DNA from 3 places in the Streptomyces sp. 6N223 genome. Region 2 is predicted to be linked to each of the others. Evidence: riboswitches for the same ligand, from Rfam matches in the RefSeq annotation. Region 2 holds a riboswitch; each other region holds the start of a gene.
What was found. Region 2 has a riboswitch for cyclic di-AMP ahead of ACTWQH_RS27345 (M23 family metallopeptidase). Riboswitches for the same ligand answer to the same signal wherever they lie in the genome.
Positions count from the first base shown of each region.

Region 1: another riboswitch for cyclic di-AMP. It lies ahead of ACTWQH_RS29655 (LysM peptidoglycan-binding domain-containing protein); the one in region 2 lies ahead of ACTWQH_RS27345 (M23 family metallopeptidase).
Region 3: another riboswitch for cyclic di-AMP. It lies ahead of ACTWQH_RS09670 (M23 family metallopeptidase); the one in region 2 lies ahead of ACTWQH_RS27345 (M23 family metallopeptidase).

Region 1 is NZ_JBQQCA010000072.1:10,896-14,160, forward strand. Features, by position in the region: gene ACTWQH_RS29650 (LysM peptidoglycan-binding domain-containing protein) at 1-913, shown strand, start outside; cyclic di-AMP (ydaO/yuaA leader) riboswitch at 1,175-1,369, shown strand; gene ACTWQH_RS29655 (LysM peptidoglycan-binding domain-containing protein) at 1,373-1,993, shown strand; gene eno (phosphopyruvate hydratase) at 2,182-3,265, shown strand, end outside.
Region 2 is NZ_JBQQCA010000059.1:11,482-14,746, forward strand. Features, by position in the region: gene ACTWQH_RS27330 (glycoside hydrolase family 25 protein) at 1-169, opposite strand, end outside; gene ACTWQH_RS27335 (VOC family protein) at 447-833, opposite strand; gene cutA (divalent-cation tolerance protein CutA) at 870-1,217, opposite strand; cyclic di-AMP (ydaO/yuaA leader) riboswitch at 1,484-1,653, shown strand; gene ACTWQH_RS27345 (M23 family metallopeptidase) at 1,663-3,084, shown strand.
Region 3 is NZ_JBQQCA010000011.1:16,003-19,267, forward strand. Features, by position in the region: gene ACTWQH_RS09660 (DUF6351 family protein) at 1-512, shown strand, start outside; gene ACTWQH_RS09665 (GrpB family protein) at 533-1,117, opposite strand; cyclic di-AMP (ydaO/yuaA leader) riboswitch at 1,435-1,612, shown strand; gene ACTWQH_RS09670 (M23 family metallopeptidase) at 1,618-2,370, shown strand; gene ACTWQH_RS09675 (ABC transporter permease) at 2,402-3,208, opposite strand; gene ACTWQH_RS09680 (ATP-binding cassette domain-containing protein) at 3,205-3,265, opposite strand, start outside.

The DNA.
Region 1 (3,265 bases), on a different contig from region 2:
CCGCCCCGACCTGGCGAGCCGCGACCAGCAGATCATGGTCGCGGAACGCATGCTGGCCGACCAGGGGCACGAGGCCCTGCCGGGCTGCGCCCTGATGTCCGGCCTGTGGCGGGAGTACCGCGAGGAGCGGGACGGGTCCGGCGGCGGGCAGGCCGGGGGCGCGGGCGAGGCGGGCGCCGAGGAGTGCCCGGCCGGCGTCGGCGGCGACTCGTCGTCCCTCGGCTCAGGCGCCGCCGGACTCTCCGGCGTGACGCAGGACGCGGAGGACGCGGCGGGCACCGGAACCACCGACGGAGCTTCCGGCGGCAGCGGCCTGCTCGGCGGCAGCGGGCTCCTCGGCGAGGCCGACGGCACGGATGGCGCCGACGCCTCCGGCGGCGCCGACTCCGGGAGTTGTGCCGATGACGCCGAGGCCCCGGGTGATGCGGAGGGCGCCGGGGATCCCGAGGGCGGCGGCACCGATGCCTCCGGTGGCGCCGGGGACGACGCCACGCCCCCGGAAGGCGCCGACGCCTCTGGAGACGGTGAGAACGCCGGTGAGACCGCCGGTGGCGCCGGTGACGCGGGAACCAGCCCGGGGGCCGACGGCACCGGCACCGGGCCCGGTCAAGGCGCCGACGCGGGCGACGGTGGGGGCGACGGCCCGGACGCCGGGACCGCCGGGCCGTCCGCCGAGGACGGCGCCGGCGCGTATCGTCACGGCACGGGCGGCCGGCACCGCGGCGCGCCCGATCCCGCCGAGGAGCGCGGCTACGCCGTCGGCCGCGGCGACACGCTCTCCGGCATCGCCGCCGCGTTCGGGCTGCCGGGTGGCTGGGCCGCGCTCTACCAGGAGAACAAAACGGTCATTGGCGACGATCCCGACCATATACTCCCGGGCCAGCGGCTGGACTTGACCGTTACGGGACGTTAGCTCCAGGGGTGTCAGAGCGATTTCACATGCGATCCGGTGTGACCATCATCTCGTCCTCCGGTGGGTGTGTCCGACAGTTCCCCCGTGCCCACATCCCCGCTGACCTGCGCCGATTGGCAGTTCTAACCGTCAAGTGCCCCCTTTTCGCATGATCTTGATCGTTCTTGAACCGTTAGCTCCGGTGTGTCTAGTGTCCCGAGCGCCCGGCACCGTGCCGGGCGTCCGGGCCGCCACGCCGAGTCCTGCCGCCGGCCCACCTGAACTATCAACGCGCCACCACCGCAGGCAGGAGCGGGGGACCCGCCACGCGCCACGCGCGTGGACGCCGTTCGAGCCCATCGAGCGGCTGGGGTGAAGCCGAGGCGGCGGAACGCACCCGCGTACCGCCCGTCCCGGCCGGGCCACTCACCGGCCCGAACCCGACAGCTCACCTCGTAGGCGTCGGTGAGAAGGAACGTCATGCTGTTCACGGGCAAGGGCCGTCACCGCCGTCCGTCCAAGTCATCCCGCATCGTCGCGGCAGCCGGCGTCACCGGGGCCGCGGTCGCGATTCCCTTCATGGCCGCCGGCAGTGCCGAGGCCGCCTCCGTCGAGACCTGGGACGCCGTCGCGGAGTGCGAGTCCAGCGGCGACTGGTCGATCAACACCGGCAACGGCTTCTACGGCGGCCTGCAGTTCACCCAGTCGAGCTGGGAGGCGGCCGGCGGCACGCAGTACGCCGCCCGCGCCGACCTCGCCACCAAGGACCAGCAGATCGCCGCCGCCGAGGTGCTGCTCTCCATGCAGGGCCCGGGCGCCTGGCCGGTCTGCGGTCCCCAGGCCGGCCTGACCGCCGGCAGCGAGGCTCCCGCGATCGACCCGTCCGGGACCGGCGCCGTCGAGGCCCCGGCCGAGCCGGAGCAGGAGGCCCCGGTGCAGTCGTCCGGGTCCGGCTCCGGCTACACGGTGGCCGCGGGCGACACCCTGTCGTCCATCGCCGCCGCCCACGGCACCACCTGGGAGCAGGTCTACGCCGACAACGAGTCCGTCATCGGCGGCGACCCCAACCTGATCTACCCGGGCCAGGAGCTGAGCCTCTGAGCCGATCGGCCACTTCATTACCCGGATGACCCGGTGCGGGGCGTTCACGCGCCCTGCACCGGGTTTTCTTCCGCGATTAAACAAAAACGGCGTGCACCTGGCGGGTAGGGGCCGACGCCCGGCCCCGGGCCGGTTAGGCTCTCACCCGGACCACCTGACCCGTCAGCCGTACCCGTAAGGAGACCCTCGTGTCGTCCATCGACGTCGTCGTAGCCCGGGAGATCCTCGACTCGCGAGGCAATCCGACGGTCGAGGTCGAGATCCACCTCGACGACCACAGCCGAGGCCGCGCCGCCGTGCCCTCCGGCGCCTCCACCGGGGCGTTCGAGGCACTGGAGCTGCGCGACGGAGACTCCGGCCGCTACCAGGGCAAGGGCGTGGAGAAGGCGGTCCTGGCCGTCAGCGAGCAGATCGGCCCGGAGCTCGTCGGCTACGACGCCACCGAGCAGCGCCTGATCGACCAGGCGATGCTGGACCTCGACGCCACCGCCGACAAGTCGGCGCTGGGCGCGAACGCCATCCTGGGCGTCTCCCTCGCCGTGGCGCACGCCGCCGCCGAGTCCCGCGACCTGCCGCTCTTCCGCTACCTCGGCGGGCCCAACGCCCACCTGCTGCCCGTGCCGATGATGAACATCCTCAACGGCGGCGCCCACGCGGACTCCAACGTCGACATCCAGGAGTTCATGATCGCGCCCATCGGCGCCGAGTCATTCTCCGAGGCGGTGCGCTGGGGCGCGGAGATCTACCACACGCTGAAGTCCGTGCTGAAGAAGCGGCAGCTGGCCACCGGCCTGGGCGACGAGGGCGGCTTCGCGCCGAACCTCGGCTCCAACCGCGAGGCGCTCGACCTGATCGTCGAGGCCATCCAGAAGGCGGGCTACACGCCGGGCCAGGACATCGCGCTCGCGCTGGACGTCGCCGCGACCGAGTTCCACAAGGACGGCTCCTACGTCTTCGAGGGCACCTCCCGCACCGCCGCCGAGATGACCTCCTACTACGCCGAGCTGGCGCAGGCCTACCCGCTGGTGTCCATCGAGGACCCGCTGAGCGAGGAGGACTGGGAGGGCTGGCAGACGCTGACCGCGCAGCTCGGCGACCGGCTCCAGATCGTCGGCGACGACCTGTTCGTCACCAACCCCGAGCGGCTCCAGCGCGGCATCGACTCCAAGGCCGCCAACGCCCTGCTGGTGAAGGTGAACCAGATCGGCTCCCTGACCGAGACCCTGGACGCCGTCGAGCTGGCGCAGCACAACGGCTTCGCGTGCATGATGT
Region 2 (3,265 bases):
GGTAGTGGCCGACGACCCGGTTGTTGGACCGGGCGCGGTCGACCTGAGCGGAGTGCCGGGGGTTGACGTAGCTGGTGCCCTCGGTCGCCTTGACTATCACGAAGTCGTGGCCGTCGAGCGGGTAGTCGGTTGACTGGTACCCGGATACGTCGATGCCTTTGATCGTCATTCGGGCCTCCCTGCCCCTCGCTGGGCGTTCGCTTCGTCTACCTGGCCCCTTCCCGGAATCCGGGGCGTTTCACCATGGATCGCCCTGGAACTGCCGTGAGGCTGTGGGCAATTCTCTCCTCGCCGAGGGCGCGGGCTGGCGGGAGGCGCTGGACTTGCCGGGTCGTTGACCCGCGCACGACTGGGCGTTCGCCTACTGGCGTTCGCCTAAGGGGCGTTCGCCTCGCGACGCCCGTGGTGTGCCCACCCGTGGCCTGGGGGAGGACGCCTCGACGGCCTCAGCCCTCGACCCACAGGCAGAACGGGTGCCCCGCCGGGTCGAGGCAGACCCGCACGTCGTCCTGCGGCTGGCTCGCGGCGAGCGTGGCCCCGCACGCGGTGGCGTGGGCGACGGCCACGTCCAGGTCCTCGACCCGTATCTCCAGGTGCATCATCATCTGCTGTTCGCCCGGACTCGCGGGCCACGCCGGCCGGGCGTAGTCCGACTCGCTCTGGCAGGCCAGCGCCATCCCGCCCCGCGGATCCCGCAGCAGCACCCAGCCCGGCTCCTCGACGGCGATCTCGTACCCGAGCAGCCGGTGGTAGAAGCGGGCGAGGGCGGGAGGGTCGGGCGCGCTGATGTTGACGGTGGTGATGGTGAGCATGGGGCGTGTGTCGTTGCTCATGCCGTTCATCGTGCCGCACGCCACTGACAACGCCGCTCAGTCCACGTCGGCCTCGCGCGTCTCCTCCTCCAGCCACGCCAGATAGTCCGCGCTGCCCCGGACCACCCCCGTCGCGATGATCTCCGGCGTGGCGTAGCCGTGCTCGCTCCTGATGTGTGCCTCCAGCGCCTCGTACCGGGCGGCCGTCGTCTTGTACAGCACCCGCCACTCCGGCTCGCTCTCGATGGCGCCCTGCCACCGGTACACGCTCCGGATCGGCCCGTCGATCTGCGCGCACGCGGCCAGCCGAGCCTGTACCGCGCCGCGGGCGAGACGTTCGGCAACCTCCTCGCTGTCAGTGGTGGTCATGACGGTCAGGAAGGGAGACGAGAAATCGGCGGCCATGGGAACCACGGTATCCGCGAGGCGGGGAGGTGACTAGGAGTAGCGAGTGCGCGCCGCTCCATAACAACTGACGCTCGATCAGGTATCAGTCCGGCGCGAAGCGGACTACATTTCCTCTGAAGTTATGCCCGGTTTGCAGGGCTTGTGGGCTGAAAGTCCTGGCCAAGACAGGGTTTTATTTCGCGTAGGCCCTTGGAATCTGGCGAGCCCGTCTATTAACGTTCGATAACGCAGCGCGGTCGTCACTGTCGTCGCAAGGACGGCACCGTGCTCCGTCGCCGAATCTGGCGCGTGCGTCACAACTGCACCAAAGGAACCGGGGAACCATCATCCGGGGTGAATCGGGCAGCTGGCAGCCACCGCCGCCTGCCGCTCGTAGGAGACCTTCCTGCTCCGAACCCGTCAGCTAACCCGGTAGGCGAAGGAAGGAAAGGAGAGCGCCTCCGTGGCGTCGAACCGGTATGCCGCCCCCGCGGACACGGATCCCCATCCGTACGCCTATGCGGGCTCCAGCGAAGACCCCCATGGCACACACGTCACGTACGGCGGGCACGGAACGGCCACCGCCTACGCCGACCCCCACACCGCCACGGTGGCCACGCCCGGCATACCCGAACCCCACGACCCCTACGGCCCGCACGGCTCGTTCGCCCCGCACGAGGCGTACGGCCCGCACGAGGCGTACGGCTCCACCGGCCCGGGCTCGGACGACCCCTACGGCCCCGGCCCCGACGCCGGCCCTCCTCCCGGCGACGGCTTCGACGGCTTCGACGGGCTCGGCCGCCTCGACGGTCTCGACGGTCTCCACCCGCACGACCAGCTCACCGACCTCGCGGCGTTCGACGCCCCGGCGAGCCTCGCCCCCACCGCCACCGGCGAGTGGAACCCGGGCGGCGACGACGACCTCCCCCCCATACGCGGCCGCCACCGCGTCACCCGCAGCCGCGGCGGCACCATCGCCCGCAGCCGCGCCGTCCTCGGCGTCGGCGTCATAGCGGCGGTCGGCGCCGGCGGCATGGCCACGGCCAACGAGGACGGCGCCGCCGTCCCCGGCCTCGACGGCGCCGCCGACCGGGTCAGGGCCATCCAGGACAGCATCCCGCTGATCAACGGCATCGTCCCCGGCCAGGGCTCCGGCTCCGGCTCCGACTCCACGCCCGACACCCACGCCGAGATGGTGGCGCAGGCGCCCTTCACCACCGCCGGCATCACCGAGGCCGACGTCGAGGCGGGCCAGACCGACGCGGGCGAGGCGTTGCGAGCCCGCATCCTCCAGCAGGCCGACCAGCAGGAGACCAACGCCGACGCCGAGGCCCGCGAGGCCGCCATTGCCGAGGCCGAGGCGGCCGCCGCACAGGAAGCCGCCGCCCAGGCCGAGGCCGAGCGCCAGGCCGAGCTGGAACGCCAGCGCCAGGAGGAGCTGGAACGCCAGCGCCGCGAGGAGGAGGAGCGGCTGCGCCGGCTCCGCGAGAGCTACACCATCCCGCTCTCCGACTACACCCTCACCTCCAGCTTCGGCGAGTCCGGCTCCTACTGGTCCTCCACCCACACCGGCCAGGACTTCGCCTCCCCCACCGGCACCCCCGTCAAGAACATCCACACCGGCGTCGTCGCCGAGGCCGCCTGGGCGGGCGACTACGGCTACCGCATCATCGTCGAGCTGGAGGACGGCACCGAGGTCTGGTACTGCCACCTGTCCTCGATGAACGTCAGCGTCGGCCAGGAGGTCGTCACCGAGGACGTCATCGGCAACGTCGGCTCCACCGGCAACTCCAGCGGTCCCCACCTCCACGTCGAGGTCCGCCCGGGCGGCGGCGACCCCGTCGACCCCCTCGCCTGGCTGCGCGACAAGGGCCTCACCATCTGACCCGCTCCCGCTCCCCGCGCGCGCGTCCCCCCACCGCCAAGACGCCGACGGCCCTGGTGACTCCCCCCGACGCCGGGGCCGTCGGCCTCCACATGTCCCGCCATCTGTTCATCGTCCCTACATCGTCGCTGCATCGATTCGGCAGCGCCGCTGCGTCACACTCGTGGCGTGTGAGGCTCCG
Region 3 (3,265 bases), on a different contig from region 2:
CCACGCGCGAACGCCTCGAACTGGCCAACGGCACCTCCGCGAACCAGGTCATGCTCGTCGAGGACGGTAGCCACGGCGGCTTCACCACCGGCAACCCGATCCTCGCCGAGGCACTGGACCAGATGGATGCCTGGCTGACCGCGATCCGCGCCGACCGCGCGCCCGGCACGGGCCCGGAGCGGGTGATCCGCAACCGGCCGCCGGACCTGGTCGAGGCGTGCTGGACCCGCGAGGGCGTCAAGATCGTGGAACGCCAGGAGCCGGGTGCCGGCACGACCCGCTGCAACGCCGAGTACCCGGTCTACGGCTCGCCCCGCATGGTCGCGGGCGCGGGGATCGAGAACGACGTGATCGTCTGCCGGCTCGCGCCGGTCGATCCCGGCTCCTACGGCGTCGCGATGACCGAGGAGCAGGAGCGGCGGCTGCGGCGGATCTTCCCCGACGGGGTGTGCGACTGGAGCGCCGACGGGGCCGGCCAGCGGGGCCTGGACGGCACCTGGCTGTTCTTCTGATCCTCTGACGCGCGCGGCGCTCAGGGCCGCCAGCCGGTCCGGGCCGCCCAGGACTCGCCGAGCTCCACCAACAGGTCGACGACCGGGTCCTTGACGTCGGTGTAGGTGTCGAGGTCGGGCACCGCCTCCGCCAGCACCCGCTTGAAGCGGCCGTACGCCGGCGCCAGCTCGGGGTGGGCGCGGAACCAGTCGCGGAACAGCAGCGCGAGGCGTTCGTTCGGCGAGCCGCGCAGCCGCACGTGGAGGTTGACGTTGCCGTCCGGGTGTCCGCGCCGGGACCACAGCCGCTTGGCCCAGCGCGCCGGGTTGTCGTTCCGCCCGGCCGGCACGTGGTCCCGCTCGTAGGGCCAGCGGGTGAGGCCGAGCCCCGCCAGCGGCGCGTCGAACGCCTCGGCCGCCCGGTCCAGGTCGGCGACGCTCACCTGTATGTCGAGCACGTCCTTGGCGGCCATGCCGGGGATGGCGGTGCTGCCGATGTGATCCACGCGCAGCGCGTGCGGCGCCAGCAGCTCCATCAGCTGCGCGCCGATCTCGGCACCCCGCTGGACCCAGGCGGACGAGTAGTCGATGACGACGGCACGGCGCACTTGCGGCGTTTCGGACATTCTGCAACATCCTGGAAAATTAAGAGCCTTGGCCCCGAGGTGGTGACCGAATTCACTTTATGCGCTGAACGCCACCCCTCGCGAATCGCCACCCGCCCGAAACGCCGCCCCCAAGTGCGCGGCGATGCGGGCCCCTTGGCGTTTCCCGGAATTCCTCTGCTTTGCCCGCATTCGCCGCGGGGGATCATGTCCGATCATGGGTGGTCATGCCCCGACAGCTCATGGTTCTTGTCTCGCCGGAAATCCGCGGTTTACGGTGCTGGCCGCGCCGCACCCCGCGGCGGGCCGCCGCCGGACGCCGAATCCTGTCACCGGGGGCGGAGAAGCTGCCATTCCGCGTGACAGGAGCGGGGGACCCACTTTCGCCGTACGCGCACCGCGCACCGTGCAGCGCGCGCCACGGCTTGGGGTGAAGTCACGGCGTCACCGACGCCGCGACCGGGCGACTCCGGCCCGAACCCGACAGCTCACCTCGCAGGCGTAGGAGGAGGAGCACACCTATGTCCGCACGCGGACGACACCGCCGTCAGGGCACCCGCCGCATATCCCGCGTCTCCCTCATACTCACGGTCGGCGGCGCCGGCCTGGCGCTGCCGCTGGTCGGCGCCGGCGTGGCGAACGCCGCCCCGGACGACACGACCTACACCGTCGCCGCCGGCGACACCCTGTCCACGATCGCCAGGGCGCAGGCCGTCGACGGCGGCTGGAAGGCGCTCTACGACGCCAACAGCGACGTCATCGGCTCCAACCCGGACCTCATCCTGCCCGGCCAGGAGCTGACCCTGACCACCACCTCGTCCGCCCCGGCAGAGGACACCGCCGACGCCTCGGCCCCGGCCGAGACCGCCTCCGGCTTCACCGCCCCGGTGCAGGGCCCGCTCGGCACCGCCTACGGCGTCGCGGGCTCGATGTGGTCCTCCGGCTACCACACCGGCGTCGACTTCCCCGTCGCGACCGGCACGCCCGTGGTGTCCATCGGCTCCGGCGAGGTCGTCTCGGCGGGCGACGGCGGCGCGTACGGCAACGAGGTCGTCATCCTGCACCCCGACGGCCACTACAGCCAGTACGCCCACCTCTCCTCCATCTCCGTCGGCGTCGGCCAGCAGGTGGCCTCCGGCGAGCAGATCGGCCTCTCCGGCTCCACCGGCAACGTCACCGGCCCGCACCTGCACTTCGAGGTGCGGACCGGCCCGGAGTACGGCTCCGACATCGACCCGCTGGCCTACCTGCGGGCCAACGGCGTCACCATCTGAGCAACGCCACGCTCCTCAACCCGCGCCGGTATCAGCGGCCCAGCCGCTGGTACCGGCGCAGCGCGAGCGGCGCGAACAGCGCCGTCAGCGCCACCGGCCACGCCACCGCCAGCAGCATCGCGTGGTCCGCCGCCCACGACTCGCCGCCGACCCCCGGGTTGCCGAACAGCTCGCGGATCGCCGCCACCGTCGCCGACAGCGGGTTCCACTCCGAGACGGCCCCGAGCCAGTCCGGCATCAGCTCCGGCGACATGAAGACGTTCGACAGGGCGGTGAAGGGGAACGCCAGCGGGAAGACGACCGCGCCCACCGTCTCGGCGTTGCCGAGCACCAGCCCCAGGTAGATGCCGATCCAGGTCACCGCCACGCGCAGCATCATCAGCAGCGCCACGGCCAGCAGCGCCCGTCCCGCGCCCCGGTGCCACTCCCAGCCCACCAGCAGGCCGCAGACCAGCAGCACCGTCATCTCCGTCAGCGCCCGCAGCAGGTCGGCCGCGGCGCGCCCGGTCAGCAGCGCGGAGCGGGCCACCGGCATGGCGCGGAAGCGGTCCACGACGCCGCGCGAGGCGTCCGTTGCGAGCTGGCCGCCGGTCGCGCCCATGCCGTAGAGCATGGTCATGGCGAAGACGCCCGGCAGCAGGAACTCCCGGTAGCCCCCGCCGCCGTCGGCTCCGCCCGCCACGGACATGCCGTTGCCGAAGACGTAGCCGAAGACCAGCACGAACATGATCGGCAGCGTGAAGTAGAGCGCCGCCTCCTCTGGGGTGCGCACCAGGTGCGCCATGTTGCGGCGGGTCATCACCCAGCCGTCCGCCGTCGCCATCCGCAGCCGCCTCATGCCGCGACCTCCTCCTTCTCCGCGGTGGTGTCGTGTCCGGTCAGCCGCAGGAACGCC